DNA from 2 places in the Streptomyces sp. NPDC051913 genome. Region 1 is predicted to be linked to the other one. Evidence: riboswitches for the same ligand, from Rfam matches in the RefSeq annotation. Region 1 holds a riboswitch; the other holds the start of a gene.

Evidence for each region. Region 1 has a riboswitch for S-adenosylmethionine ahead of thrC (threonine synthase). Riboswitches for the same ligand answer to the same signal wherever they lie in the genome.
Region 2: linked by a shared signal. The riboswitch ahead of ACIHIX_RS24130 (aminotransferase class V-fold PLP-dependent enzyme) and the one ahead of thrC (threonine synthase) in region 1 are both predicted to bind S-adenosylmethionine.

Annotation. Positions count from the first base shown of each region.
Region 1 covers NZ_JBIUCI010000013.1:184,665-199,711, reverse strand. Annotated here, with positions in the region: gene ACIHIX_RS33485 (NADH:flavin oxidoreductase) at 1-230, opposite strand, end outside; gene groL (chaperonin GroEL) at 440-2,062, opposite strand; gene ACIHIX_RS33475 (cold-shock protein) at 2,400-2,606, opposite strand; gene ACIHIX_RS33470 (MoaD/ThiS family protein) at 3,059-3,334, opposite strand; gene thrC (threonine synthase) at 3,418-4,704, opposite strand; SAM riboswitch class I at 4,723-4,862, opposite strand; gene ACIHIX_RS33460 (glucosyl-3-phosphoglycerate synthase) at 5,013-5,957, shown strand; gene ACIHIX_RS33455 (trehalose-6-phosphate synthase) at 6,032-7,420, shown strand; gene otsB (trehalose-phosphatase) at 7,396-8,301, opposite strand; gene ACIHIX_RS33445 (DUF3263 domain-containing protein) at 8,355-8,582, opposite strand; gene ACIHIX_RS33440 (extracellular solute-binding protein) at 8,616-9,833, opposite strand; gene ACIHIX_RS33435 (ROK family protein) at 10,005-10,946, shown strand; gene nagA (N-acetylglucosamine-6-phosphate deacetylase) at 10,946-12,157, shown strand; gene ACIHIX_RS33425 (1-phosphofructokinase family hexose kinase) at 12,273-13,202, shown strand; gene ACIHIX_RS33420 (CBM35 domain-containing protein) at 13,212-14,186, opposite strand; gene cdgB (diguanylate cyclase CdgB) at 14,304-15,047, opposite strand, start outside.
Region 2 covers NZ_JBIUCI010000007.1:486,254-501,300, reverse strand. Annotated here, with positions in the region: gene ACIHIX_RS24150 (c-type cytochrome) at 1-492, shown strand, start outside; gene ACIHIX_RS24145 (Rieske 2Fe-2S domain-containing protein) at 489-1,544, shown strand; gene ACIHIX_RS24140 (cytochrome bc complex cytochrome b subunit) at 1,541-3,181, shown strand; gene trpD (anthranilate phosphoribosyltransferase) at 3,317-4,381, shown strand; SAM riboswitch class IV at 4,457-4,573, shown strand; gene ACIHIX_RS24130 (aminotransferase class V-fold PLP-dependent enzyme) at 4,719-6,095, shown strand; gene ACIHIX_RS24125 (PQQ-binding-like beta-propeller repeat protein) at 6,135-8,324, shown strand; gene ACIHIX_RS24120 (Lrp/AsnC family transcriptional regulator) at 8,321-8,602, opposite strand; gene ACIHIX_RS24115 (rhomboid family intramembrane serine protease) at 8,599-9,339, opposite strand; gene ACIHIX_RS24110 (hypothetical protein) at 9,512-9,751, shown strand; gene ACIHIX_RS24105 (NYN domain-containing protein) at 9,789-11,132, shown strand; gene ACIHIX_RS24100 (NlpC/P60 family protein) at 11,343-12,377, shown strand; gene ACIHIX_RS24095 (NlpC/P60 family protein) at 12,586-13,605, shown strand; gene ACIHIX_RS24090 (hypothetical protein) at 13,666-14,856, shown strand; gene ACIHIX_RS24085 (PadR family transcriptional regulator) at 14,813-15,047, opposite strand, start outside.

The DNA of each region.
Region 1 (15,047 bases):
CCGCTGTACCCGGCCGAGTCATGGCCGACGAACGTCCCCTCGGTGACGACCAGGCCCACGCCCGCCGCCGCGCGCCGCGCGTAGTACGACGCCACGTCCGCGCCCGGGATGCCGCCCGGGGAGAACATCCGGGTCATCGGCGCCATCACGATGCGGTTCGGGACGGTCAGGCCGTTGATCGTGATCGGCCGGGAGAGGATCTCGGCGGCACGGGAGGGGGTGGCGGTCACGCGGGGCTCCTAGCGGTGGTACGAGCGGTGGGTACCGGCGGGTATGTGCATACGCATGGACAGTACGCAGTAAGCAACCGCTCAGTACACCCCTCCCCTTCCCCCGGCCCCTGTGATCCCGCCCACCTCGGGGAAACGCCCGAGGGCGGCACCCCCTGTCGGAACAGGGAATGCCGCCCTCGGCAAGGACGAGACCGATCCGCGAGGGATCAGAAGTCCATGTCACCGCCCGGCATACCGCCACCGGCGGGCGCGGCGGCCTTCTCCGGCTTGTCGGCGATGACGGCCTCGGTGGTGAGGAAGAGCGCGGCGATGGAGGCGGCGTTCTGCAGAGCGGAGCGCGTGACCTTCGCCGGGTCGATGATGCCTTCCTTGACCAGGTCGACGTACTCACCGGTCGCGGCGTTGAGGCCGTGACCCGGGGTGAGGTTGCGGACCTTCTCCACCACGACGCCGCCCTCAAGACCGGCGTTGACGGCGATCTGCTTCAGCGGGGCCTCAAGGGCGAGCTTGACGGCGGCAGCGCCGGTCGCCTCGTCACCCTCCAGCTCCAGCTTCTCGAAGACACCGGAGGCCTGGAGCAGGGCCACGCCACCACCGGCGACGATGCCCTCCTCGACGGCCGCCTTGGCGTTGCGCACGGCGTCCTCGATGCGGTGCTTGCGCTCCTTGAGCTCGACCTCGGTCGCGGCACCGGCCTTGATGACGGCGACGCCACCGGCGAGCTTGGCCAGGCGCTCCTGGAGCTTCTCGCGGTCGTAGTCCGAGTCGCTGTTCTCGATCTCGGCGCGGATCTGGTTGACCCGGCCGGCGACCTGGTCGGCGGAGCCGGCACCGTCGACGATGGTGGTCTCGTCCTTGGTGATGACGACCTTGCGGGCGCGGCCCAGGAGGTCCAGGGTCGCGTTCTCCAGCTTGAGGCCGACCTCCTCGGAGATGACCTCGCCGCCCGTGAGGATGGCGATGTCGCCGAGCATGGCCTTGCGGCGGTCACCGAAGCCCGGGGCCTTGACGGCGACGGACTTGAAGGTGCCGCGGATCTTGTTGACGACCAGGGTCGACAGGGCCTCGCCCTCGACGTCCTCGGCGATGATCAGCAGCGGCTTGCCCGACTGCATGACCTTCTCCAGGAGCGGGAGCAGGTCCTTGACGGAGCCGATCTTGGAGTTGGCGATCAGGATGTACGGGTCGTCGAGCGACGCCTCCATACGCTCCATGTCGGTGGCGAAGTAGGCGGAGATGTAGCCCTTGTCGAAGCGCATACCCTCCGTCAGCTCCAGCTCCAGACCGAAGGTCTGGGACTCCTCGACGGTGATGACGCCTTCCTTGCCGACCTTGTCCATCGCCTCGGCGATGAGCTCGCCGATCTGGGTGTCGGCGGCGGAGATGGAGGCCGTCGAAGCGATCTGCTCCTTGGTCTCGACATCCTTCGCCTGCTCGAGGAGGGCACCGGAGACGGCCTCGACGGCCTTCTCGATACCGCGCTTGAGGGCCATCGGGTTGGCACCGGCGGCCACGTTGCGCAGACCCTCGCGCACCAGGGCCTGGGCCAGGACGGTCGCGGTCGTCGTGCCGTCACCGGCTACGTCGTCGGTCTTCTTCGCGACTTCCTTGACCAGCTCGGCGCCGATCTTCTCGTACGGGTCCTCGAGCTCGATCTCCTTGGCGATGGAGACACCATCGTTGGTGATCGTGGGGGCGCCCCACTTCTTCTCGAGGACGACGTTGCGACCCTTGGGGCCGAGCGTCACCTTGACGGCGTCCGCGAGCTGGTTCATGCCGCGCTCGAGGCCGCGCCGCGCCTCCTCGTCGAACGCGATGATCTTGGCCATGTGAAGTGGTCCCTCCAGGACTGGGGGTGATTCCTTCGGACCGCGCCCGCGCCCGCGACGGACGGCTCGCACACCTCGTGGTTCCTTGCCCCACCTGGCCTGCGGGCCTCACCGACCCGGTCCTTCTTTGTCACTCTCACCTTCAGAGTGCTAACGCCAATGATTAGCACTCGGCATGGTCGAGTGCAAGCGCCTCCCGGGGATCGGGCAGTCACCGCAGGGGGTCCGGGCAGGCGGTGCGGGGCCCCGGGCACGTCGAAGGGCCCGCACCCATGACTCCCCATGAGGTGCGGGCCCTTCAAAGAAGAACGTCGCTGCTAGTCAGTCGGCGCGTGCTTCAGCCGGTCGCCAGTCGGACCATGTCCGCCTGCGGCCCCTTCTGGCCCTGCGAGATCTCGAAATCGACCCGCTGACCCTCTTCCAGGGTGCGGTACCCGTCCATCTGGATCGCGCTGTAGTGGACGAAAACATCCGCACCACCGTCGACCGCGATGAAGCCGTACCCCTTCTCCGCGTTGAACCACTTGACGGTGCCCTGAGCCATGCCTAACTCCCCTATTACTGGCCCTTGCACAGATCCACACTTCGCGGATCCGGGTCAGACCTCACCCCCCACGGATTGGGGGCGTGCGCCGGAACGCGTCGACCGCGGCTGAATGTATCTGTCCAACTGCCGTCTGCAACAGGTCAATCGGACGAGAATTCTGGACGTGCGGGGTCCGGAATGTAGCGAGAATTCGCCCGAATTCGGGGCAAGTCGGGCCCCATAAAAGGCACAAGACTCACAAAAGAACCGCACACTTTGGCTGCTTCTCGTCGCAAGTGGAGCAGGTACTCATATGCGTGTGGCATGGAAGGCGCAGCAGCTTCCCCAACTGTACCGCGCTCAACCATAGAGAATTGCCCCCTCCGTTTCTCTCACGGAGGGGGCAATTCGTTGAACTCTCGGTAATCGGCCTTACCGACGGTAATGATCAGTCATTCGGTCAGCTTGACTCAGCCACCGGCGACGGCCGGGATGATCGAGACGCCGGCGCCGTCCGGGGTGGCGGTCTCCAGGCCCTGCTCGAAGCGGACGTCGTCGTCGTTGACGTACACGTTGACGAACCGGCGCAGCTTGCCCTGGTCGTCGAGCACCCGGGCGGCGATGCCCGTGTGGTTCTTCTCCAGGTCGGCGATGACATCGGCGAGGGTGGCACCCTCGGCGGTCACCTCGGCGGCACCGCCGGTGTAGGTGCGCAGGATGGTGGGGATGCGGACATTGACACTCACGTTGAAACCTCCGGTCAGGATGACGCACCCAGGGGCGCGGGGAACTGCGCGACCAGCCCCCACCGGCCGCAGACGAACAACGACTAAGCGAGCCCAGCCTCGCGGAACGAATCAAGGTTGGGGCGAATCGTCGCGGTCAGCCCCGTCCCGGCCACCGCATCCAACGTCTTGAGGCCGTCGCCGGTGTTCAGCACGACGGTGGTCTTCGTCGGGTCGAGGAGACCGTTCTCGATCAGCTTGCGGGTCACGCCGACGGTCACACCACCGGCCGTCTCGGCGAAGATGCCCTCCGTGCGGGCCAGCAGCTTGATCGCGTCGACGATCTGCTCGTCGTTCACGTCCTCCACCGCACCGCCGGTGCGGCGCGCGATGTCCAGGACGTAGGGGCCGTCGGCCGGGTTGCCGATGGCGAGGGACTTGGCGATGGTGTTCGGCTTCTGGGGGCGGACGACGTCGTGGCCCGCCTTGTAGGCGACCGACACCGGCGAGCATCCCTCGGCCTGCGCCCCGAAGATCTTGTACGGCTTGTCCTCGACGAGCCCGAGCTTGATCAGCTCCTGGAGCCCCTTGTCGATCTTCGTCAGCTGGGAGCCGGAGGCGATCGGCACGACCAGCTGGTCGGGGAGCCGCCAGCCGAGCTGCTCGCAGATCTCGTACGCGAGGGTCTTGGAGCCCTCCGCGTAGTACGGCCGCAGATTGACGTTGACGAAGCCCCAGCCCTCGCCGGCCGGGTCGCCGATCAGCTCGGAGCAGAAGCGGTTCACGTCGTCGTAGTTGCCCTCGATGCCGACGAGCTCACCCCCGTAGACGGCGGCCATGACGACCTTGCCCTGCTCCAGGTCGTGCGGGATGAACACACAGGAGCGGAAGCCGGCGCGGGCGGCGGCGGCGCCGACGGCACCGGCGAGGTTGCCGGTGGAGGAGCAGGAGAGGGTGGTGAAGCCGAAGACCCGGGCGGCCTCGATGGCCTGGGCGACGACCCGGTCCTTGAAGGAGTGGGTCGGGTTGCCGGAGTCGTCCTTCACGAACAGCTTGCCGGCCTCGACACCCAGCTCACGGGCGAGGTTGTCGGCCTTGACCAGCTTGGTCCAGCCGGGGTTGATGTTGGGCTTGTCGGCCACGTCCGCGGGGACGGGCAGCAGCGGCGCGTAGCGCCAGATGTTCGCGGGTCCCGCCTCGATCCGCTTGCGGAGCTCCTCGGCGTCGTAGGCGGAGAAGTCGTACGCGATCTCGAGCGGGCCGAAACACTCCTCGCAGGCGAAGACCGGGCCGAGAGGCACCCGGTGACCGCATTCGCGGCAGCTGAGCGCGGCGGCGGGGCCGAGGTCGACGGGGGTTCCGGTGGTGCTTGCAACAGTCTGCGCAGCCATGAGAGGCGAGGCCCTTTCTCCTCATCTTCCTCACGACGCATCTCGCCGTGAGACGGATTTGGCACCTTCCCGAGTCGGGAGCCTCACGTACGCGAGTACCGACTGGAGGGTTGCCGGGGCTTCATCGGGCCGTATCCCTCTGCCCCTCTGGATGAGCGGTATGAAGTTGTGGACGTCGGATGATCCAGGACATGCGATGGTCATCCGCGTTGTTCAAGACTGTAACCGACGACCTGGACAGTTGAGATAGTCGTCCGAACCGCGAGATGGATCACAAGTAGTGGATCACAAGTAGAGGAGTCGCCCACGTGCTGGAAGAAGTCGAGCGCTGGCTGACCACCCGCTCCTGGTCCGTGACCGACCGGCCGCTCCACCAGATCCTGGCCGCCAAGCAGCGCACGGGTCAGTCGGTCAGTGTCGTGCTGCCCGCGCTGAACGAGGAGGAGACGGTCGGCGACATCGTCGCGATCATCCGTCACGACCTCATGCAGCAGGTCCCGCTGGTCGACGAGATCGTCGTCGTCGACTCGGGCTCGAGCGACCGTACGGCACAGGTGGCGGCCGCGGCCGGCGCCATGGTCGTGCACCGCGACGCGATCCTGCCCCGCCTGCCCACCGTGCCCGGCAAGGGCGAGGTGCTGTGGCGTTCGCTGCTGGTGACCAGCGGCGACATCGTCTGCTTCATCGACGCCGACCTGAAGGAGTTCTCCTCCGACTTCGTCGCCGGGATCGTCGGCCCGCTGCTCACCGAACCCGGGGTCGACCTGGTCAAGGCCATGTACGACCGCCCGCTCGGCGGCGCGGCGGGCCAGGGCGGCCGGGTGACCGAGCTGATGGCCCGCCCGCTGCTGAACATGCACTGGCCGCAGCTGGCCGGTTTCGTCCAGCCGCTGGGCGGCGAGTACGCGGCCCGCAGGTCCCTGCTCGAACAGCTGCCGTTCCCCGTCGGCTACGGCGTCGAGCTCGGCATGCTGGTCGACGCGCTGCACCTGGTCGGCCTCGACGCGCTCGCCCAGGTCGACGTCGGCGTCCGCAAGCACCGACACCAGGACGGCCAGGCACTCGGCCGGATGTCCGCGGCGATCTACCGCACGGCCCAGCTCCGGCTGGCCCGCGGCCACCTCGTCCGTCCCTCCCTCACCCAGTTCGAACGCGGCGAGACCGGCTTCGAGCCCCGCACCTACTCGGTGGACACGGAGGAACGCCCGCCGATGGCGGAGATCGCGGAGTACGCGACCCGCAAGGTCGCCTGAGCCTTGCGGGCCGGAGGACCGCACCGGACCGGACGCACGTTTGAGTGTTCCGTGACCGGGCTAGGTTGATCCGTATGGCTTCAACGTTCGGTGCTGCTCAGGTACTGGTGGCCTCCAACCGTGGCCCGGTCTCGTACGAGGTCCGCGCGGACGGCTCGCTGTCCGCCCGGCGCGGTGGTGGTGGGCTGGTCTCGGGGCTGTCGGCGATCGGCTCCGACGCGGACGCCCTGTGGGTCTGCTCGGCGCTGGGCGACGGCGACCGCGAGGCGGTACGGCGCGGAGTGGGCGAGGCCGGCGTACGGATGCTCGACATCCCGGCCGACGTGCACGCGGACGCGTACAACGGCATCGCCAACTCGGTCCTGTGGTTCGTCCACCACCTGCTGTACCAGACCCCGCTGGAACCGGTCTTCGACGCGGAGTTCCGGCGGCAGTGGGCGTCGTACGAGACCTACAACCGCGCCTTCGCCGAGGCGCTGGCGGAGGAGGCCGCGCGGGGCGCGGCGGTCGTGGTGCAGGACTACCACCTCACCCTGGTGCCGGGGATGCTCCGGGAGCTCCGCCCCGACCTGCGGATCGGCCACTTCTCGCACACCCCGTGGGCGCCGCCGGAGTACTTCCGGATGCTGCCGGACGACATCGCCGAGCAGGTGCTGCGGGGCATGCTCGGCGCCGACCGGCTGGGATTCCTGACCCGGCGCTGGGCGTCGGCGTTCGAGGCGTGCGCGACGGAGATCGTCGGCGGGCTCGGGGACACCCGGATCGGGGTGCACGGACTCGGCGCGGACGCGGACTTCCTGCGCAAGCGGTCGCACGAGGCGGACGTGGCCGAGCGGATGACGGCCCTGCGGACGGAGATCGGCGCGGGCCGCCGCACGATCGTCCGGGTCGACCGCACCGAACTGTCGAAGAACATCGTGCGCGGTCTGCACGCGTACGAGCATCTGCTGGCGACCCGCCCCGAGTGGCGGGAGCGGGTCGTGCACGTGGCGTTCGCCTACCCCTCCCGGCAGGACCTCGCGGTCTACCGGGACTACACGGCCGAGGTGCAGCGCCTGGCGGAGGACATCAACTCGGCGTACGGAAAGCCCGGTTGGACCCCGGTGGTGCTGCACGTCAAGGACGACTTCGCCCGCTCCCTCGCCGCGTACCGGCTCGCCGACGTGGCGCTGGTCAACCCCATCCGCGACGGTATGAACCTGGTCGCCAAGGAGGTGCCGGTCGTCTCCGACGAGGGGTGCGCGCTGGTGCTGTCGCGGGAGGCGGGGGCGTACGAGGAGCTCGGCGAGGACGCGATCGTGGTCAACCCGTACGACGTGATCGGCACCGCCGACGCCCTGCACGAGGCGCTGACGATGGGACCCGGGGAGCGGACGGAGCGCACGAAGCGGCTGGCCGCCGCGGCCACGGCGTTGCCGCCCGCGCAGTGGTTCCTGGATCAGCTGGCGGCGTTGCGCGGCTGAGTCCCGGGGCCGGGAGGCAGCTGCTCCGCCAGGCGCGTCAGCAGCGCCACCAGCCCCGCCGGGCCGTCCACCACCAGGTCGGCCCGTTCCCTCAGCTCGGCCACCTCCTCGCTGCCGGCACTGCACACCAGCAGCCCCGGCACACCGTCGGAGCGGAGCTTGTCCACGGCGGCGAAGGCGGGGAGGTCTCCGAGGTCGTCGCCGGCGTAGAGCACGGCCTCGGCGCCCAGCTCACGGACGTACTCCGTCAGGGCCCGGCCCTTGTCGACGCCCGGCGGGCGGAGTTCGAGGACGAGCCGGCCGGGTTCGACGATCAGGCCGTGGCGGTCGGCGAGGCCGGTGAGCGGGGCGCGCAGGGCGTCGAAGGCGGCCTGGGGGTCCTCGGCGCGGCGGGTGTGGACGGCGACGGCCCGTCCCTTCTCCTCGATCCAGGTGCCGTGCCAGGCGCCGATGCCGTCGAGGAAGCCGGGGAGTTCGGCGCGGACGGCGGCGACGCCGGGGTGCGGGGCGGGGGCGGTGACCTCGCCGGTGACGGCGTCCCAGCGCTCGGCGCCGTAGTGGCCGAGGACGACGAGGTGTTCGAGGCCGGGGACGCCCGCGAAGCCGCCGAGGCGGACGGCGACTCCGGCGGGGCGGCCGGTGACGACGGCGACGGAGGCGAGCTTCGGGGCGAGGGCGGCGAGCGCGGACACGGCGTCGGGGTGGGCCCGGGCCTGTTCCGGGTCGGCCACGATCGGCGCGAGCGTCCCGTCGAAGTCGAGCGCGACGACCGTCTTGCCGGGCCGCGCGAGCAGCGCGGCGAGCCCGTCGCGGCCGGCCTGGGTCACCGGCGTGCGCAGGAGGTCGTCCGTGGGGTCCGTGGAGTCCTGGTGGCTGCCCATGGAAGGACCCTATCCACGGCTGCGGACCGCACGCCTTTTTCCCGCCCCGGCCGTCACCGCTCCGACCTGCGTGCCTCCCGGACCCGGCGCAGCCGGTTCACCGTGACCGGGTCGTGGGCCAGGGCTCTCGGGTCGTCCAGCAGCGCGTTGAGCAGCTGGTAGTAGCGGACCGGGGCCAGGCCCAGTTCCTCGCGTATCGCGCGCTCCTTCGCGCCGGGGTTCGTGAAACCGCGGCGTTCGAGCGCGAGGATGGCCTGTTCTCGGGGGGCCAGGTCGTTCATGTCAGCGACCGTAGCCCCCGCCACTGACAAGCCCTACTCCGCGCTCTCCGCCATCAGCGCCTTCGACTGGATGCCGCCGAGGACCGCCGAGGGGCTGCCCCCGGCCGTCACCGCCGTGCCGATCCGCTGCTTGACCGCCGCGCTGACCTCCGCCCAGGAGGTCTTGCCGACGGGGTAGAGCTCGGAGCCGGGGAGTTCCTCCAGGAAGGGCTCCAGGTCCTTGTCCTCCTTCGCCGTGCTCATGACCTCGGAGGCCGACAGGGTGACCGGCAGCAGGTCGTACTCACGGGAGAAGTCGAGCACGTTCTTCTCGTCGTAGACGAAGTCGAGGAAGTCCCCGATCTGCTCGGCGTGCCCGTTCTGCTTGAACGCCGTCATCCAGTCGGCGACGCCCATCGAGTACTTGGTCGGGCCGTCGACGCCGGGCATCGGGACCATGCCGAACTTCACGCCCTTGGCCGCGGCCGTCTTCATCAGCGTGGGATGTCCGTTCAACATCCCGACCTCGCCGTTCGCGAACGCGGCGAACGCGTCGGCCCGGTTCAGCTTCCCCGGCGCGACCGGCCCGGTCAGCCCCTTGCCGACGAGGTCGTCCTTGAGCCAGGTCAGGGTGTCGACGTTGGCCGCCGAGTCGATGCCGTAGGTGCCGATGTCCTCGGTGTAGCCACCCCCGCCGCTGAGCAGCCACTGCATGGTCTCGGCCTGCGCCTCCTCGGAGCCGAGGGGCAGGGCGTACGGGTACTTCACGCCGGCCGCCTTCAGCACGGCGGCGTCCGCGGCGAGCTCCGCCCAGGTCTTCGGCGGGGTCAGCCCGGCCTTGGTGAAGAGGGTCTTGTTGTAGAAGAGCAGCCGGGTGGAGGCCGCGAACGGCATGCCGTACTGCGTCGAGTCGACCTCCCCCGCCGCGGCGAGCCGCGAGACGAAGTCGGCCTCGGTGGAGATGGAGAGCAGCTCGCCGGCGGAGTAGAGCAGGCCGTCGGCCGCGTAGTCGGCGTACGCGCCGATCTGCGCCATGTCGGGCGGGTTCCCGGCCGCGACCATGTCCTTGACCTCGCGGTCGACGTCGTTCCAGGAGTAGACGCTGACGTCGACCTTCACGCCGGGGTGCTCGGACTCGTAGTCCGCCACCAGCGCGTCCCAGTACTTCTGGGAGCTGTTCGCCTTGCTGTTCCCGTAGTCCGCGGCGACCAGGCGCAGGGTCACGTCCCCCTCGTCGTCGCCCAGGCCGCAGCCGCCGAGAACCGCCGTCATGCCCAGTGCGGACACCACCGCGATCGTTCCTGTCCTACGCCGCCGCACTGCCGAGCCCCACATCGTCGTCATCACCACTGGAACCTCCGAAACTTTCGAAAGGTCAGACATAAGGTCTACACCACGTGAGTGGACTAGACCTCTCCCGGGTCGGCGGGCCACACTACCCCCGTGAGACATGTCATCGCCCTCGATGTGGGCGGCACCGGAATGAAGGCCGCCCTCGTCGGCGCCTCCGGCGAGCTGCTGCACCAGGCCCGCCGCCCGACCGGCCGGGAGCGCGGCCCGGACGCGGTCGTCGAGGGCATCCTCGACTTCGCGGCCGAGCTGCACGCGTACGGCGTCGAGCACCTCGGCGAGCCCGCGTCCGCCGCCGGAGTCGCCGTCCCCGGCATCGTCGACGCCGACCAGGGCGTCGCCCGCTACGCCGCCAACCTCGGCTGGCGCGACGTCCCGCTGCGCGCGCTGCTCACCGAACGGCTCGCGGTCCCCGTCGCCCTCGGCCACGACGTCCGCACCGGCGGCCTCGCCGAGGGCCGGATCGGCGCCGGCCGGGGCGCGGACCGCTTCTTCTTCGTCCCCCTCGGCACCGGCATCGCGGGCGCCATCGGCATCGGCGGCCGGGTGGAGGCGGGCGCCCACGGTTTCGCGGGCGAGATCGGCCACATCGTCGTACGCCCCGGAGGGACCCCGTGTCCCTGCGGCCAGGCCGGCTGCCTGGAGCGGTACGCCTCCGCGGCGGCGGTCAGCGAGGCGTGGGCCGCGGCGGCCGGGGACCCGGAGGCGGACGCGGCCGACTGCGCGAAAGCCGTCGAGTCCGGCGACCCGCGGGCTCAGGCCGTCTGGCAGCACGCGATCGACGCCCTCGCCGACGGCCTGGTCACCGCCCTCACCCTCCTGGACCCCAGCACCCTGATCATCGGTGGCGGCCTGGCGGAGGCGGGGGAAACCTTGTTCACACCACTGCGGGACGCGGTCCGGCAGCGGATCACTTTCCAGAAGCTGCCGTCGGTGGTCCCGGCGGCGCTGGGCGACACAGCGGGTTGCCTGGGTGCCGGGCTACTGGCCTGGGATCTCCTCGACACGACGAACGGTATGGAGGTAACTCCCTGATGGCAGCCGACCCAGGGGCGCGGGGAACTGCGCGACCAGCCACACACAACCCGCACACCGCGTCCGGCGATGCGCCCCTCATCCTGTCCGGCGCCACGGTCGTCCTCCCCACAGGAACCGTCCAGAACGGCCGAGTGATCGTCGACGGCGACACAATCATCGGCGCCGCACCGGAGAACGCCCGGGTCACCGACGTAACCGGCCACTGGCTCGTCCCAGGGTTCGTGGACATCCACAACCACGGCGGCGGAGGAGCCAGCTTCACCTCCGGCACCACGGAAGACGTACTCCACGGCATCCACACGCACCGTGTGCACGGCACCACCACCCTCGTCGCCTCCACCGTCACCGGCGACATGGACTTCCTCGCCCAGCGCGCCGGCCTGCTCAGCGAGCTCGCCGAGCAGGGCGACATCGCCGGCATCCATTTCGAGGGCCCGTTCATCTCCCCCTGCCGCAAGGGCGCGCACTCCGAGGAGCTGCTGCGCGACCCCGACCCCGCCGACGTCCGCAAGCTGATCGACGCCGCGCGGGGCCAGGCCAGGATGGTCACCCTCGCCACCGAACTCCCCGGCGGCATCGACTCCGTACGGCTGCTCGCCGAGCACGGCGTCATCGCGGCGATCGGCCACACCGACGCGACCTACGAGCAGACGGTGGAGGCCATCGACGCGGGCGCCACCGTCGCCACCCATCTCTTCAACGCGATGCCCGCCCTCGGCCACCGCGCCCCGGGCCCGATCGCCGCCCTCCTGGAGGACGAGCGGATCACGGTCGAGCTCATCAACGACGGCACGCATCTGCACCCGGCCGCCCTCCAGCTGGCGTTCCATCACAAGGGCCCGGACCGGGTCGCGTTCATCACGGACGCGATGGACGCGGCCGGCTTCGGCGACGGCCGCTACATGCTCGGCCCGCTGGAGGTCGAGGTCAGCGAGGGGGTGGCCCGGCTGGTGGAGGGCGGTTCGATCGCGGGGTCGACGCTGACCCTGGACCGGGCCTTCCAGCGCGCGGTGACGGTCGACAGGCTGCCGGTGGAGGACGCGGTCGCCGCCCTGTCCGCCAACCCGGCCCGGCTGCTGGGCATGGCCGACCGGGTCGGCTCCCTCGAACCCGGCCGGTACGCCGACCTCGTCCTGCTCGGCGCCGACTTCGAACTCAAGGGCGTGATGCGCCGGGGTGAATGGGTGGTCGATCCCCAACTGGGGTGATCTGTCCATCTGTTGAGCGCGGCGGTTGGCCTGGGAGACTGGGCCGACCGCCGTCCGTTTGGCATGATCACCCCACCAAACGGCTCAGCAACGTCTTCGGGGGAGGTCGGCCCAGGTGATCCTCACGGTCACACTGAACACCGCTCTCGACCTCACCTACCGCGTACGGACCCTGACACCGCACGCCTCCCACCGGGTCTCCGAGGTCATCGAACGCCCCGGCGGCAAGGGCCTGAACGTGGCCCGCGTACTCGCCGCCCTCGGCCACGAGGTGACGGTCACCGGCTTCACGGGCGGCGCCACCGGCCGGGCCGTCCAGGATCAGCTGGCCACCGCATCCGGCGTGACCGACGCGCTGCTCCCGGTCTCCGGCGCCACCCGCCGCACCATCGCCGTCGTCGACGAGCGGACCGGTGACACGACCCAGCTCAACGAGCCGGGCCCCGTGGTCACACCGCCGGAGTGGTCGGCCTTCCAGGAGGCGTACGAGGATCTCCTCGCGTCGGCCGACGCGGTGGCCCTGTGCGGCAGTCTGCCGCCGGGCGTACCGGTGGGCGCGTACGCCGGCCTGGTCCGCACCGCGCGCGCGGCCGGAGTGCCGGTCCTCCTCGACACCAGCGGGGAGCCGCTGCGCCGCGGGGTCGCCGCCCGCCCGGACCTCATCAAGCCGAACGCCGACGAACTCGCCGAACTGACCGGCTCCCACGAGCCGCAGCGGGCCACCCAGGACGCTCGTCGTCGCGGCGCCCACGCGGTCGTCGCCTCGCTCGGCACCGGCGGACTGCTCGCCGCCACCCCCGAGGGCCGCTGGCGCGCCACCCCGCCGGCCCGCCTCCACGGCAACCCGACGGGCGCCGGCGACTCGGCGGTCGCGGGACTGCTGTCGGGGCTGGTGGAACACCTCCCCTGGCCCGACCGACTGGCCCGCGCGGCCGCCCTGTCCGCGGCGACGGTCGCGGCACCGGCGGCGGGCGAGTTCGACCGGGGGGTCTACGAGGAGCTGCTGGACCGCATCGCGGTGACCGGCGAGGTCAACGCGGCCTAGTAGGGGGGCCTAGGAGTCGACCCAGCCGTTCACCAGCCAGAGCTGGTCGAGGAGGGCGTCGCACTGGTTGCCCTGCTCGCAGGAGATCTTGATGGTGTTGCTGCCCTTGTTGAGCTGGACGTAGTTGTAGGTCTGCGTCCAGCCCTTGGCGTAGTCGCCCTCGGCGGCCTTGGCGTAGTTGTCCATGCCGACCGGGGCCTTGGAGGCCGTGCCGTTGATCGAGAGGGTCGCGGTGGCGTCCTTGCCGGGGACGCTGTAGCCCGTGTACAGGGTGTACTTGCCGCTCTTCGGGATGCCGCTGACGTTCCAGGTGACCGAGGAGCCGACCTGGTTGAAGCCGTTGAGGTAGATCCCGCCGTCGGCCTTGGCGCCCTGGACGTCGGTCGCGGTGGTGATACCGGGGCTCAGCGACAGCGCCTTCGCGTCGATCTTCGGCAGGTCGTCCTCGCTGGCCGCGCTGCCGCTCGCCGACGCGCTCGGCTCACTGCTCTGCTGGGCGGACGGGGTGGTGGACGGGTCGCTGCCGCCGGCGTCCTTGTCGTCGTCACCGCCGAGCATGGCAACGCCGATACCGATGACGACCGCGGCGACCACCGCGATGGCGCCGATCAGCAGCCCCTTGGTGTTCGGGCCGCGGCCCCGGCCGCCGCCGTTGCCGCCGTACGGCTGCTGCTGGGTGGTCGGAGCGCCGCCCGGGAACGTCTCGGGCGCGGCGTAGTGCGCGTTGTTCGGCTGGCCGTAGGCCCCCTGCTGCGGGGCCTGCTGCTGCGGGGCCTGCTGCTGCGGCACCTGCCCGTACGGCGCGGTCGGCTGCTGCTGGCCGTACTGGCGCTGTCCGACGGGGCGCGTCCGGTTGACGGTGTTCGGGTAGCCGTAGCCACCGGACGGCGGCTGGGCTCCGTTGGCCTGCCCGTCGGCGTAGAGGTAGCCGAACGGGTCGTCGTCCTCGGGCGGCGTGTTCGCGCCGTTGGTGCCGGACGTCATCCAGGTACTCCTCAGCGGTGCGGGCGGATGCGATACGTGGGGTCAGAATGGCGAGCCTACCCGCTCCTGCTGCCCCAAACGGGTGACTCGGATCGCATCAACTCACTGACCTGGGCCTCAGCCCGCGCGCCGGTGCTGTTTGGGACGAGATCGTTTCTCTACGTACATCCGCTCGTCGGCGGACTTCAGCACTTCGTCGGCGGTCATGCCGCAGTGCGCCCAGCCGATGCCGAAGCTCGCGCCCACGCGGACGGCCCGGCCCTCGGCGCGGATGGGCTGGATGATCTCGTTGCGCAGGCGTACGGCGAGGTCGGCGGCGTCGGCGCGGCCGAGGCCGTCGGCGAGGATGACGAACTCGTCGCCGCCGAGCCGGGCGACGGTGTCGCCGTCGCGGACCTGGCGGGTCAGCCGGCGGGCCACCTCGATGAGGACCGCGTCACCGGCGTTGTGCCCGAACCGGTCGTTGATCGACTTGAAGCCGTCGAGGTCGCAGAAGAGGACCGCGAGCCCCTTGGTGCCGTCGTCGTGCTCGCTCTCGGGGGCGGCGGTGTGCACATGGTGGTCGTAGGCGTCGAAGGACTCGCCGCCGGGCCGGAAGTCGAAGCCGTGGCCGTGCGCGTCGAAGGCGGGGTGGCCGTAGGCCGCGTCCAGGGACTCCAGGGCGCCGGGGTGCGCGGGGCGCTGACAGAGGCGGGAGGAGAGACGCGCGCGCAGTTCGGCGGAGTTCGGCAGGCCGGTCAGGGAGTCGTGGGAGGCGCGGTGGGCGAGCTGGAGCTCGCGGCGCTTGCGGTCCTCTATGTCCTCGACGTGGGTGAGGAGAAACCGGGGGCCGTCCGCGGCGTCGGCGACGACGGAGTTGCG
Region 2 (15,047 bases), on a different contig from region 1:
AAGGTCATCTACACGCAGGCCGAGATCGACCAGCTCGCCGCGTACATCTCCTCCCTGGGCGCCGGTCCGGCCGTCCCGACGAAGAACGAGTACAGCCCGGACGGGGCGGACATCGCCAAGGGTGGCGAGCTGTTCCGCACCAACTGCGCGCAGTGCCACAACTTCACCGGCAAGGGCGGTGCGCTGACGCACGGCAAGTTCGCGCCGAGCCTTGAGGGCGTCGACCCGAAGCACATCTACGAGGCCATGCAGACCGGCCCGCAGAACATGCCGTCGTTCCCCGACACCACGCTGTCGGAGCAGAACAAGAAGGACATCATCGCGTACCTCGACGCGGTCAACGGTGACGACACCGAGAGCCCCGGTGGCCTCGAGCTGGGCGGCCTCGGTCCGGTCAGCGAGGGTCTGTTCGCGTGGGTGTTCGGACTCGGTGGCCTGATCGCGATCGCCGTCTGGCTCGCCGCTCGGACCGCAAAGGCCAAGAAGTCATGAGTAGCCAAGACATTCCAGAAGAGAACCTGCCCGCAGAGCAGGACGACCACGGCGCGGTGAGCGTCGCGGACGACAGGGACCCCTTCGCGGACCCCGGTCTGCCGCCCCACGAGCACCGGGTCCAGGACATCGACGAGCGGGCCGCCAAGCGGTCCGAGCGCACGGTGGCGCTGCTGTTCACGGTGTCGATGCTGGCCACGATCGGCTTCATCGCCGCATACGTGGGTGTCCCGCACGACAAGGCGATCTACGTCTTCCCGATCGGGCACATCAACGCGCTGAACTTCTCGCTGGGTCTGACGCTCGGCGTCGCGCTCTTCGCGATCGGCGCGGGCGCGGTCCACTGGGCCCGCACCCTGATGTCCGACGTGGAGATGGTCGACGAGCGGCACCCGATCGAGGCGCCGCCCGAGGTCCGCGAGAAGGTCTTCGAGGACTGGAAGCAGGGCGCCAAGGAGTCCGCGCTCGGCCGTCGCAAGCTGATCCGCAACACCATGCTCGGCGCGCTCACCCTGGTGCCGCTCGCCGGTGTCGTGCTGCTGCGCGACCTCGGCCCGCTGCCCGGGACCAAGCTGCGGCACACCATGTGGCGCAAGGGCCTGCTGCTCGTCAACATGAACACCAACGAGCCGCTGCGTCCCTCCGACGTCGCCGTGGGCTCCCTCACCTTCGCCAAGCCCGAGGGCCTGGAGGAGCACGACGAGGAGTTCCAGACCGAGATCGCCAAGGCCGCCCTGATGATCGTCCGGATCCAGCCGGACAACATCAAGGACAAGCGCGAGCTCGAGTGGTCGCACGACGGCATCGTGGCGTACTCGAAGATCTGCACCCACGTCGGTTGCCCGATCTCGCTGTACGAGCAGCAGACGCACCACGTGCTCTGCCCCTGCCACCAGTCCACCTTCGACCTCTCCGACGGTGCCCGAGTGATCTTCGGCCCCGCCGGTCACGCCCTGCCGCAGCTGCGCATCGCCGTGAACGACGAGGGCTACCTCGAGGCGCAGGGCGACTTCGAGGAGCCTGTCGGTCCTGCCTTCTGGGAGCGCGGATGAGCACCAACGAGAACAACGAGTCGGCCCGCGCCCGCGGGCAGGCCCCGGCCGGCGAGAAGCTCGCCGACTGGGCCGACGGCCGACTGGGGATCTACTCCCTGGCCAAGGCCAACATGCGCAAGATCTTCCCCGACCACTGGTCGTTCATGCTGGGTGAGATCTGCCTGTACGCCTTCATCATCATCATCCTCACGGGTGTGTATCTGACGCTGTTCTTCCACCCGTCGATGAACGAGGTGGAGTACCACGGCAGCTACGTCCCGCTGCAGGGACAGCTGATGTCCGAGGCGTTCAACTCGACCATGCACATCTCCTTCGATGTGCGCGGTGGTCTGCTGATCCGGCAGATCCACCACTGGGCGGCGCTGATCTTCCTCGCCGGCATGTTCGTGCACATGATGCGCGTCTTCTTCACGGGTGCGTTCCGCAAGCCGCGTGAGGTCAACTGGCTGTTCGGCTTCCTGCTGTTCGTCCTGGGCATGTTCACCGGCTTCACCGGTTACTCGCTCCCGGACGACCTGCTCTCCGGCACCGGTGTCCGCTTCATGGAGGGCGCGATCCTGTCCGTGCCGATCGTCGGCACGTACCTGTCGTTCTTCCTCTTCGGCGGCGAGTTCCCGGGCGGCGACTTCGTGGCCCGCTTCTACTCGGTCCACGTGCTGCTGCTGCCGGGCATCATGCTCGGCCTCATGGTCGGCCACCTGATCCTGGTGTTCGTCCACAAGCACACGCAGTACGCGGGCCCCGGCAAGACCAACAAGAACGTCGTCGGCATGCCGCTGTTCCCGGTGTACACCGCCAAGGCCGGAGGCTTCTTCTTCCTGGTCTTCGGTGTCATCGCGGCCATCGCGGCGATCGCCTCGATCAACCCGATCTGGTCCTTGGGTCCGTACCGTCCGGACCAGGTGTCCACCGGTGCCCAGCCCGACTGGTACATGGGTTTCTCCGAGGGTCTGATCCGTGTCATGCCGGGCTGGGAGATCAACTTCTGGGGTCACACGCTCGTCCTGGGTGTGTTCATCCCGCTGGTGATCTTCCCGCTGGTCCTGGTCGCGATCGCGGTCTACCCGTTCATCGAGGCCTGGGTCACCGGCGACCGGCGCGAGCACCACATCCTGGACCGCCCGCGCAACGCCCCGACCCGCACGGCCTTCGGCGTCGCGTGGATCACCTGGTACATGGTGCTGCTCGTCGGTGGTGGAAACGACCTCTGGGCCACCCACTTCCACCTGTCGATCAACTCGATCACCTGGTTCGTCCGGGTGGCGTTCTTCGTCGCTCCGGTGGTCGCGTTCGTCATCACCAAGCGGATCTGCCTCGGCCTCCAGCGCCGCGACAAGGACAAGGTGCTGCACGGCCGCGAGTCCGGCATCATCAAGCGCCTGCCGCACGGTGAGTTCATCGAGGTGCACGAGCCGCTCAGCCAGGACGCGCTGCACACGCTCACCGCGCACGAGCAGTACAAGCCGGCGGAGATCGGCCCGACGGTCGACGACAACGGCGTCGAGCGCAAGGTGAAGGGCTCCGAGAAGCTGCGCGTCAAGCTCAGCGAGGCGTACTTCGGCGACGAGTCGCAGATCGCCAAGCCCACCGTCGAGGAGTACAAGGAGATCACGAGCGGCCACGGCCACCACTGATCGCTGCGCTCGCCACGCGCGTTGCAAGGGCCCCCGTCCGGTCTTCGGACGGGGGCCCTTCTCCGTGCCCGGGGCTGGATAGGGTGGGGTCAAACATCTGTTGAACCTCGTTGTACGACACCCAGGAGCGGCCGTATGAGCGCTGTGACCCCCGCTGGAGGCGACACCGCGGCGGGCCGTTCCTGGCCCGAGGTGTTGAACGCCCTGCTGTACGGGCGCGACCAGAGCGCCGACGCCACCGCCTGGGCGATGGACCAGATCATGCGCGGCGAGGCGACGGACGCGCAGATCGCCGGGTTCGTGGTGGCCCTGCGGGCCAAGGGCGAGACGGTCGAGGAGATCACCGGGCTCGTCCAGGCGATGTACGAGCACGCCAACGTGATCGAGGTGTCCGGGCGGACCGTCGACATCGTCGGCACCGGCGGCGACGGCGCGAAGACGGTGAACATCTCCACGATGTCCTCCCTCGTCGTGGCCGGCACCGGCGCGAAGGTCGTCAAGCACGGCAACCGGGCGGCCTCGTCGGCGTCGGGTTCCTCGGACGTCCTGGAGAAGCTGGGCGTCAACCTCGACCTCACCCCGCAGCGGGTGGCCGAGGTGGCCGAGGAGGCCGGCATCACCTTCTGCTTCGCCATCAAGTTCCACCCGGCGCTGCGTCACGCGGGCGCCGCCCGCGGTCAGTTGGGCATCCGTACGGTGTTCAACGCGCTGGGCCCGCTGACCAACCCGGCCAAGGTCAAGGCGCAGGCGGTGGGCGTCGCAGATCCGCTGATGGCGCCGATCGTCGCCGGGGTCTTCGCCGAGCGCGGCAACTCCTCGCTGGTCTTCCGCGGTGACGACGGCCTCGACGAGCTGACGACGACGTCCACCTCCCGGGTGTGGGTGGTGCGCGACGGCAAGGTCACCGAGGAGGCCTTCGACCCGCGTGACGTCGGCATCGAGCTGGTGCCGGTGGAGGCGCTGCGGGGCGGTGACCCGGCGTTCAACGCGGACGTGGCGCGCAGACTCCTCGACGGTGAGCCGGGTCCGGTCCGGGACGCGGTGCTGCTGAACTCGGCGGCGGCGCTCGTCGCGCTGGAGCCGACCGGGGCGTCCCTGGCGGACCAGCTGCGGGCCGGGATGGCGAAGGCCGCGGAGTCCATCGACTCCGGCGCGGCCAAGCGGACGCTGGAGCGCTGGGTGGCGGCCAGCAACCGCTAGCTCGTGGCGATGGTCGTCCCGCGATCCGGACACGGGTTGCGGGGCGACGATCACATCGCGTAGGTTCCTGTACCAGGTCATGAGTGACAGTCATGAGGCCCCGGCCGACTGTCCGGCAACCCTCCGTCCGTGGCGGGGTGCCCCGGGTGAAGACCAGGCCGTAGGCAGCGAGGTCTACGGCAAGCGCGGGCCCCTCTCGAATCCAGGGGTCCTGGTCGTTCGAGGGAGTCTTCCGTGAGCAAGCGAATGCGATAGGGCTGCCGAGCCCCGCCTCCGCGCACCCTTTTCCTCTTCCCCGCATGCCCTGCTTCGGCATGCCCTCTCACGGGAGTTCCCCATGTCTGTCACCACCGTTGCCGCCGACCAGACCATTTGTGCCCCTCTGCCCGTTCTGGGTCGTAATGTCACCGTCCCGCTCGTCACCGGTGGCGAGGTCACCTACGCCGCCCTCGACTACGCGGCCAGCGCGCCGGCCCTCCAGCGGGTCTGGGACGACGTGGCGGCGTACGCGCCCTACTACGGCAGCGTCCACCGCGGGGCCGGGTACCTGTCGCAGCTGTCGACCGACCTGTTCGAGAACGCCCGGAAGACCGTCGCCGACTTCCTGGGCTGCCGTGAGGGCGACCAGGTCGTCTTCACCCGGTCCACCACCGACTCCCTCAACCTGCTCGCCGCCGCCCTCCCCGCCGACTGCCAGGTCTTCGTCTTCGAGACCGAGCACCACGCCTCGCTGCTGCCCTGGCGCGACGCCCGGGTCACCTACCTGAACGCGCCCCGCACCCACCAGCAGGCCGTCCAGACCCTGGAGCGGGCCCTCGCCGACCGCACTGCATCTAATGAAGAGGGCCACGGCCCCGCCCTGGTCTGCGTGACCGGCGCCTCCAACGTCACCGGCGAGCTGTGGCCGGTGCGCGAGCTGGCCGCCGTCGCCCATGCGCACGGCGCCCGGATCGTCCTCGACGCCGCCCAGCTCGCCCCGCACCACGCGGTGTCCGTCGCCGATCTCGACGTCGACTGGGTCGCCTTCTCCGGCCACAAGCTGTACGCCCCCTTCGGCTCCGGCGTCCTGGCCGGCCGCGCCGACTGGCTCACCGCCGCCGAGCCCTATCTCGCGGGCGGCGGCGCCAGCCGCAAGGTCACCCGGCGTGAGGACGGCGGCGTGGACGTGGAGTGGCACGAGAACGCGGCCCGCCACGAGGCCGGCTCCCCGAACGTCATCGGCGCCTACTCCATCGCCTCGGCCTGCAAGGCGCTGACCGAGGCCGGCTTCGACACCCTGGTCGCCCGCGAGCAGTACCTGATCGAGAAGGTCAAGAGCGGCCTCGCCGACGTTCCCGAGGTCCGGATCCTCTCCCTCTTCGGCGACGACGCCCCCCGCGTCGGCGTGATCTCCTTCGTCGTCGAGGGCTGGAACAGCTCCCACTTCGCCGCCGCCCTCTCCGCCGAGTACGGCATCGGCGTCCGCGACGGCCTCTTCTGCGCCCACCCTCTCGTCCGCACCCTGCTGGGCAGCGACCCGCAGACCCAGGGCGAGTGCGGCGCCCCCGAGGCCGCGCCGGGCGAGAAGTCCCTCAACGCCATCCGCGTCAGCTTCGGCGCGGGCACGCCGGACGAGCACGTGGAGCGGTTCGTGAACGCCGTGCGCGAGCTGGTGAGCGACGGTGCGAAGTGGCGCTACCGGACCGAGGACGGCCGGTGCGTCCCGGCCGTCTGACCGGCTGACCGGCAGTTGCCGATACGCTCCCTCTCGGGCATGTTCACGACGTCCACGGGGGAGCGGAAAGTGCAGGCGCTGCGCGCGACGGATCCACGCAGGGTCGGCCCGTACGAGGTACGGGGCCGGCTCGGCTCGGGCGGCATGGGTGAGGTGTTCCTCGCCGAGTCACGGACCGGGCTGCGGCTGGCGGTGAAGGTCGTACGGCCGGAGTACGCCCAGGACCGCACCTTCCGTGCCCGGTTCCGGCAGGAGGTACGGGCGGCGCAGACTGTCGGCGGGGCGGGCACCTACACCGCGCGTGTGGTCGACGCCGACCCCGAGGGCGAACATCCGTGGATGGCCACGGAGTTCGTGGACGGGCCGAATCTGCGGGACGCGGTCATGGACGGCGGGGCACTGCCCGAGCGGGCGGTGCGGGTGCTGGGGGCCGCGCTGGGTGAGGCGCTGGGCGCGATCCACGCACGGGGCATGGTCCACCGGGACCTCAAGCCCTCCAACATCCTGCTGGCACCGGACGGCCCGCGGGTCATCGACTTCGGGATCGTACGGGCCCTGGAAGCCACGGCGATGACCCGTACGGGCGCGATCGTGGGCTCGGTCGGCTATGTCTCGCCCGAGCAGATCCGCAACGGCGGCAAGGTCGGCCCGTCGAGCGACGTCTTCTCCCTCGGCGCGGTCCTCGCCTACGCGGCGAGCGGGCGTGAACCCTTCGGCGAGGGCCAGGACTCGGTGATCCTGCTGCGCATCCTGACCCGGGACTTCGACCTGACGGGCGTACCGAAGGAACTGCTGCCGCTGGTGGAGGCGTGCCTCAGGGACGAGCCGGGGCGGCGGCCGATGCCTTCGGACGTGGTCGAGGCCATGGGCGGGTTTCCGCGCGGCGGCCTGCGTCCGGGCTGGTACACGGGTGCGGGCCCGGAGCCCGAGGCTTCTCAAGGAGGCGAACTCTGGCTTCCCGAGCGGGAGTCGGGGGAGCGGGAGAGCCGGGTCGAGTACATGACGCCGGTGACACAGACGCCTCAGGCGGTGCCGCCCGAGGCCGGGACGGCGGACGTACGGCCGTCGCGGCGCGGGCTGCTGCGTCTTGCCGTGGGCGGGGCCGTGGTCGCCGGTGCCGGGGGAGTGGGCGGCTGGTGGTGGCTCGGGCGGTCGGAGACCGGTAGCGATGCCGGGGGGAAGAGCGGGAGCGCCGATACGCCGGGGTTCGTCGCGCGGAAGGCGGCCGTGCGCTGGTCGTACACCGTGGGCGGCGCGCCGAGTGTGGCCGGCGGTCCCTGCGGGGCGCTCTCCGCCGACGGCCGGACGCTGTACTTCGCCGGGGCCGACGGGACTCTGCGGGCCCTGGGCAGCGACGGCAAGGAAAGCTGGAAGGTGTCCGTCCTCAAGGGAGCGACCTTCATCACCAGGCCCGTCGTCACGGCCGACGGGATCTTCGTCGCCGCGGTCGACGAAACCACGGCCGACCCGGGCCGGCTCATCGCGGTGAGCGCCGACGGCGAGGAGATGTGGAAGCGGTATCTGCCCAGTCCGTTCTTCCGCCAGCCCGCCGTGCTCGGGGGCGCTGTCGTCGTGGGTTCCGCGAAAAGCACGTTCGACGGTCCGGGTGTCGTGCAGGCGTACGACAGCCGGGGCAAGGTGCTCTGGTACGCCCCGGTGGGCGGTGCGCCGAGCGAAGAACTCGTCGTGACCGACGGCGTCCTCTATGTGCCCTGCTACGACAACCACCTCTACGGGATCACCGACGGCGGCGCCACCACGCCGTTCGACGCCGCGTTGGACGGTGATGTCGGCCGGCCCGCCGTCAGCGGCGACACCGTGGTCGTGAGCACCGGGAACCAGGCCAACGAGCTGTTCGGGCTGGATCTGGCGGGCCGCCTGAAGTGGAGGGAGCCGGACCTCGCCGGTTCCTACGTCCCGGCGAACGCGGACTCCTTCGCCTTCCTGGGGGTGACGAACGCGAGCGCGGCGCTCAAGGCGGTCACAGCGCGCGGCGACGTGGTCTGGACGCACGGCGGGGGCGGAGCCCTCTCGGACCCGGTGCTGGTGGACTCCACGGTCTATGTGCGCACCGACACCGAGGTCCACGCCCTCGACCTGAAGGGCCAACTGCTCTGGAAGACCGAGGTGGGCGCCGACCCGGGCGTCCTGCTGACCCCCCTCGTCCACGGCCGCCGTGTCTACGCCGGCACGAACAAGGGCGTCGCCGCCCTGGACGTCAGCGGCTAGTTGTCGAGCCCGATCGCGAACGCCGCTTCCAGGTCGTGCTGGGAGTACGTGCGGAAGGCGACGTGGGTGTCCGTGGCCTCCACGCCCGGGATCTTGCTGATGCTGCCGGGGATGACCTCGGCGAGGTCCTCGTGCTGCCGGACGCGGACCATGGCGATCAGGTCGTAGGTGCCGGTGACGGAGAAGACCTCGCTCACCGAGTCCAGGGCCGCGATCGACTCGGCGATCTCGGGGATCCGGTCCACGCTGGTCTTGATGAGGACGATCGCGGTGATCACGGCTGGTTCTCTCCCTCGGGGGCCGGAGCTGGGGCGGGCTTCACTCTAGTCGCAGGGGGGAATCGCACCCACGCGAAGGCGAAGCCCAGGCCGAAGCCCACCAGGTGGGCCAGATACGCCACCCCGGGCCCGTTCGGCGCGCGGCCCGCCGCCAGCCACTGGAGGGCCGCCCAGAAGGGCAGCACCACCCACGCCGGGAACCGCAGGGGCAGGAAGAAGAGGAACGGGAGCAGGCTTGTCACCCGGGCGCCGGGGAACAGGTAGAGAAACGCTCCGAGCACGGCTGAGATCGCCCCGGAGGCCCCGACCAGCGACTGGTCGGAGTCGGAGTTGGCGGCGGCGTAGCCCAGCAGCGCCAGGTAGCCGCAGCCGAGGTAGAAGAGCGTGAACTGGACGCGGCCCATCCGTTCCTCGGTCATCACTCCGAAGACATAGAGGAAGAGCATGTTGCCGAGGAGGTGGACCCAGCTGCCGTGCACGAAGAGGGCCGTCGCCGGGGTGAGCGCCGCCCGGGCCGAGCCTTCGAACAGTTCTGCGGGGACCACGCCCCAGTGGTGGAAGTAGGCCCGCTGGGCGACGAGCAGTTCGTCCCCGGTGCCGTAGGCCGGATTGAGGCCCCCCGCGGGGCCGATGACGAAGAGCAGACAGCACAGGGCGATCAGGCCGTAGGTGACCGGTGCCGTACCCCACAACGACCTGCTCGCGCCATCGACTGTCACCCTCCAGTTGCTGATCATGAACACAGAGCATGACGTAACGGGACGCAACCGAACAGAGTGCCTCGCCGTCCGGGCGGGCACTGAGACGGCCGAGCGACGAGTACCCGCCAGGCCGTAGGGTTACGAGCCACACACCGGGCCCGGTGTGTCGCGGACAATGGAAGACCTAGAAGGAAAGAGCTCAGGCACGATGACGGTTCCCCTGCCGACCGCCTCGACGCGGTGGCGCTGCACCCTCTGCGGCAACCTCACCCGGTTCGACGTGACCCGCTCGTCGAAGGTCGTCGAGTACGTCCACCTCGACCTGGCCGGTGAGCCGAAGGTGGAGGAGCGCGAGGTGGTCAGTGAGACCATCGAGTCGGTGCGCTGCCGCTGGTGCAACGCCGTGGATCAGGTGGAACTCGTGGACAGGCCGGGCGCCGACTCCTGAGGGAGTGGCCCCCGCACACAGGTTGGGGTGTTGACGGATGGTGGAGACACAAGGCGGGGAGCCGGGCGACGGCGCCGCTGAGGTGCTCGACCGTCCGCTGCCCGACGGCGTGCGCCGTCGCGTCGTACAGATCGTCTCCGACGGCTTCGGTGGCCTGACCGTCGGTGAACTGCCCGCGCAGCTCAGACAGTACGCCCGGTTCGCGCCGAACCGGCGGGCCAAGTTCGCCGGCAACGCGATGGCCGCGGCACTGGAGACCGATCCGCTGTTCCGGCAGCGCATCGGCGAGAAGTTCAGAGAGGCCCAGCCGGAGCTCGCCGGCGCCCTCGACTCCGGCTCGCCGCCCCCGGCCGCGGATCCGCTCGACGTGGCGGCCGCGGCCTATGTTCTGCGTCCCACGGGCTGGGTGAAGCTCGTGACCGCGGCCGGCGAGGAGGCCCAGCGGGCCGACGCCGAGCGTGCCGACGAGGAGAGCCGGGTCGAGCTGGAGCGGCTGCGCGAGGAGCTGGCGGCCGCCCGGGACCACACGCGCGCCGAGACCGAGCGGCTGCGCATCGAGCTGGACGCGGCCAAGAAGGAAGCCGAATCGCTTCACCGCAAGCTGCGGGCCGCCCTCAGCGACGTCAAGCGCGGTGAGGCGGCGCTGCGCAAGCTCCAGACCGAGATGGACGCCGTGCGCGCCGAGGGGCAGACGCAGGTGTCCACCGCCGAGGTCGAGGCGCGGCGGCTCAAGGCCCGGCTGGGGGAGGCCGAGGCCGCGCTGGAGGCCACACGCAAGGCGGCCAGGGAGGGGCGCAGTGTCGAGGACATGCGCGTCCGGCTGCTCCTTGACACCGTGCTGGACGCGGCCCAAGGGCTGCGCAGGGAGCTGGCGTTGCCGCCCGTCTCCGTACGGCCGGCGGAGACCGTCGACGCGGTCGAACCGGGGCGAATGACCCCGAAGGACATCGCCGCGCGGGCGCTGTCCGAGAACGATCCGGCCATTCTGGACCAGCTGCTCGCCCTGCCCCAGGCCCACTTGGTGGTCGACGGCTACAACGTCACCAAGACCGGCTATCCCCAGATGCCCCTGGAGAAGCAGCGTCTGCGGCTGCTCGGTCAGCTCTCGCAGCTCGCGGCCCAGACGGGCGCGGAGGTGACGTGTGTCTTCGACGGCGCCGAACTGGCCGCGCCGGTGCTGCTCGCGCCGCCGCGCGGTGTGCGGGTGCTGTTCTCCAAGGCGGGCGTCACGGCCGACGAACTGATCCGCCAGCTGGTGCGTGCCGAGCCGCCGGGCCGGCCGGTCATCGTCGCCTCCACCGACCGTGAGGTGGCCGACGGGGTGGCCAAGGCGGGGGCCCGGCCTGTCGCTTCGGCGATGCTTTTGAAGCGCCTGTCCTGAAGTTCTAAGTTCCAGGTTTAATGCCCGAATTGGCTGGATCGTCACACAACGTAGTGTCAATCGAGCATTACCGCACGTGAGTTGTGTGTAAAGAATGCAGTCCGTGACCGATTTTTTCGCGCGAGGATTTGAACTGATCACAAGAAGGTCACTAGGGTCTGGGCTCGAACCTCCGAACGGGTGATCACTCACAAGAAGGAGCTCACCTCCGTGGCGTCCCACCGTCGACCCAAGCAGCCGAGCCGCACACGCGTGACCGTGCTGACCACCGCTGCTGCCGCCGCCGTCGCGCTGAGCGCCAACGCCGCCAACGCGGCACCGAGCGAGAAGCCCAGCAAGGACGAGGTCAAGTCCAAGGTCGACAAGCTCTACGAGGAGGCCGAGCAGGCCACCGAGAAGCTCAACGGCGCCAAGGAGAAGCAGGAGAAGCTCCAGAAGGAGATCTCCGCCATCCAGGACACCGTGGCCCGCGGCCAGGAGGACCTCAACGGCCTCCGTGACTCCATGGGTCTCGCGGCCGCCGCCCAGTACCGCACGGGCTCCATAGACGCCTCCCTGCAGCTCTTCCTGTCGTCCAACCCGGACGACTACCTGGACAAGGCCTCCACGGCCGACCAGCTGAGCGCCCAGCAGGTCGAGGCGCTGAAGAAGATCCAGGAGAAGCAGCGCGAGCTCGCGCAGGAGCGCTCCGAGGCCTCCGAGAAGCTCAAGGACCTCTCCTCCACCCGGACCGAACTGGCCAAGAAGAAGAAGGAAGTCCAGGCCAAGCTCGCCGAGGCGCAGAAGCTGCTCAACACGCTGACGGCCGCCGAGAAGGCCGCCCTCGCCGCCGAGGACGAGCGCGCCAGCCGCTCCGCCAGCGAGCGCGTGGACCTCGGCGACGCCCCCGCCGCCTCCAACTTCGCCGCCGCCGCCTTCTCGGCCGCCCAGAGCCAGCTCGGCAAGCCGTACGTCTACGGCGCCACGGGCACCGCCTCCTACGACTGCTCGGGCCTGACCTCCTGGGCCTACGCCCAGGCCGGCGTCTCCATCCCCCGCACCTCGCAGGCCCAGGCGAACGCCGGTACGCGCATCTACTCGCAGAGCCAGCTCAAGGTCGGCGACCTCGTCATCTTCTACGGCGACCTGCACCACGTGGGCATCTACGCCGGCAACGGCCAGGTGATCCACGCCCCCCGCACCGGCACGGTCGTGCGCTACGAGTCGATCGGCAACATGCCGTTCCAGTTCGGCGTCCGGATCTGAGCACCCCGGAACACGCTCAAGATCACGACACCGTGCCGCCCGTTCGGGCGAATCCTGGCGACGTGAACTGACCCCACGCCCCGCCACTGACCTGCGTCGGTGGCGGGGCGTCACGTTGTGTGGCCGTGGAGGTCTTTGGAAGCGCCCTTGTCGCGGGGCTACTGTCTGCCGCGTTTCCTGTCCGCCAGCGGAAGGGGTGCGGCTTCTCGTGGGGTCCCATCGCCGCCTTGCATCGACTTCGTCCGGGTTCGACCGGGGCGCCAGTGCCGCGCTCTGCGTCCTGACGGCCACCGCCGCGGCCCTCGGCGCCGTACCGGCCACGGCCGCCCCGCACGACGACACCCGTGCCGAGGTGGACCGCCTCTACGAGGAGGCCGAGAAGGCGACCGAGGCCTTCAACAAGGCCGACGAACGCGCCGACGCGCTGAAGAAGCAGGTCGGCACCGCGCAGGACCGGATCGCCCGCCAGCAGGACCGCATCAACTCCATGCGGGAGAAGCTCGGTTCGCTGGCCGGTGCCCAGTACCGCTCCGGCGGCCTCGACCCGTCCCTCGCCCTGCTGTTCTCCGACGACCCGGACGACTACCTCGACAAGGCCGCCGCCCTGGACCGGATCACCGCCCACCAGGCCGGTGAGCTCAAGGACCTTCAGGAGGCGATGCGCGAGCTCACCCAGGAGCGCGCGGAGGCGGCCGGTCAGCTGGCCGAGCTGGAGAAGAGCCGCAAGGCGGTCGCGAGCCACAAGCAGACCGTCGAGAAGAAGCTCGCCCAGGCCCGACGGCTGCTCAACTCCCTGCCGTCCGAGGAGCGCGCCGCCTACGACCGGGCCTCCCGCTCCGGCCGCGAGGACATGCCCGACCTCAGCGGCGCCCTGCCGCCCAACGCCCGGGCCGCCGCCGCGGTCGCCGCCGCCCGCGCCGCGATCGGCAAGCCGTACGTCTGGGGCGCGACCGGCCCCTCCGGCTTCGACTGCTCGGGCCTGATGGTGTGGTCGTACCGGCACGCCGGGGTCTCCCTGCCGCGCACCTCGCAGGGCCAGCGCTACGCGGGACAGCAGGTCCCGCTCTCCCAGGCGCAACCCGGCGACCTGGTCACCTACCGGTCCGACGCCAGCCACGTCGGCATGTACGTCGGCAACGGCCAGGTGATCCACGCGCCCTACCCCGGCGCCCCCGTCCGCTACGACCCGGTGGGCATGATGCCGGGCGCCACCGTCACCAGGGTCTGACCCAGGCCCTCTGACCCTGGCCCTCTGACCCTGGCGGCCGTCCCGCCGTACGATCGTGAAATGGCTGGTCGAAGGCGGGCGTCGAGACACGGGATCCTCGCGCTGTGTCTGCTGCTGGTCTCCCTGGTGGCCTGCGGCGGCACGTCCGGTACCGGCACCGCCAGGGCCGATGTGCAGGCGCTGCTCGACCGGCGGTCGGTCGCCGTCCTCGACCGGGACCGGGCCGCGTTCATGCAGACGGGCGCGCTGGACTGGTTCGAGAACGCGCGGGGCGTGCCGTTCGCGTCCTGGGCGTACCGCTTGACGGGGCTCCACCGGGACGGTGCCGAGGCCACCGCCGATGTCGAGCTCAAGTACCGCATAGAGGGCTACGACAACGCCCCGGTCACCGTCGGCCGCACGCTCACCCTGAGCCTGGACGCCGGCGGCGAGTGGTACGTCGACCAGGAGAAGCCCGCGAAGAAGTCCGCCCAGCAGCTGTGGGACCAGGGCGAGGTCACCGTCGTCCGCGGCGGCAGCAGCCTCGTCCTCGGGGTCGGGCGGTCGAGCGCGGCGCTGCGGACCTACGTGGATCTGGCGGACCGTGCCGTGCCGGCGGTGTCGGCGCAGTGGGGCACCCGGTGGGCGCGGCATGTCGTCGTGCTCGTACCGAAGTCCCTGGACGGCATGGCCGGGCTGCTGGGCTCGCCCGCCTCCTCGTACCGCGGGATCGCCGCCGTCACCACCGGTGAGACGGGCGCCCCCGCGAGCGCGCCCGCGGACCGCATCATCGTCAACCCCGACGCGTACGGCGTCCTCGGCAGCGTCGGCAAGCAGGTCGTGCTCACCCATGAGACCACCCATGTCGCGACCCGCGACCACACCAGTGCCGCCACGCCCCTGTGGCTGTCCGAGGGGTACGCCGACTGGATCGGCTATCTCGACTCCGGGCGCTCGCCCGTCCAGGCCGCCCCGGAGCTGTGGCGGGCCGTGACCGAGGGGCGGACGCCGACGGCCCTGCCGAAGGACGCCGACTTCGGGTTCAGCGGCGACGCGACGAAGCTCGCCCAGGCGTACGAGGGCGGCTGGCTGGCCTGCCGGATGGTCGCGCAGCGGTGGGGGACCGACCAGCTCCGCGCCTTCTACCAGGCCGTCGGCGGCCACAAGCAGCGCGCCGGGGCGGTCGAGGACGCGCTCAAGAGCGTGCTCGACACGAACCTGGACGACTTCACGGCCCAGTGGCGGGACTATCTGCGGGCTCAGCTCGACTGAGCCGCTCGACGGCCTCCTCCAGCCAGGTGCGCTCCGCCTCCCCGGTCGCCCGCGCGACCCGCAGCATGCCCTCCCGGAACAGGTCCGCCGCCTCCTCCGCGCGGACGGGTCTGCCCTCGTCGTAGAAGAAGCTGGTCGGCGCGTCGAGGAACTCCAGGCGGCGGCGGAGCACCGCGGCCTGTTCCTGGCGG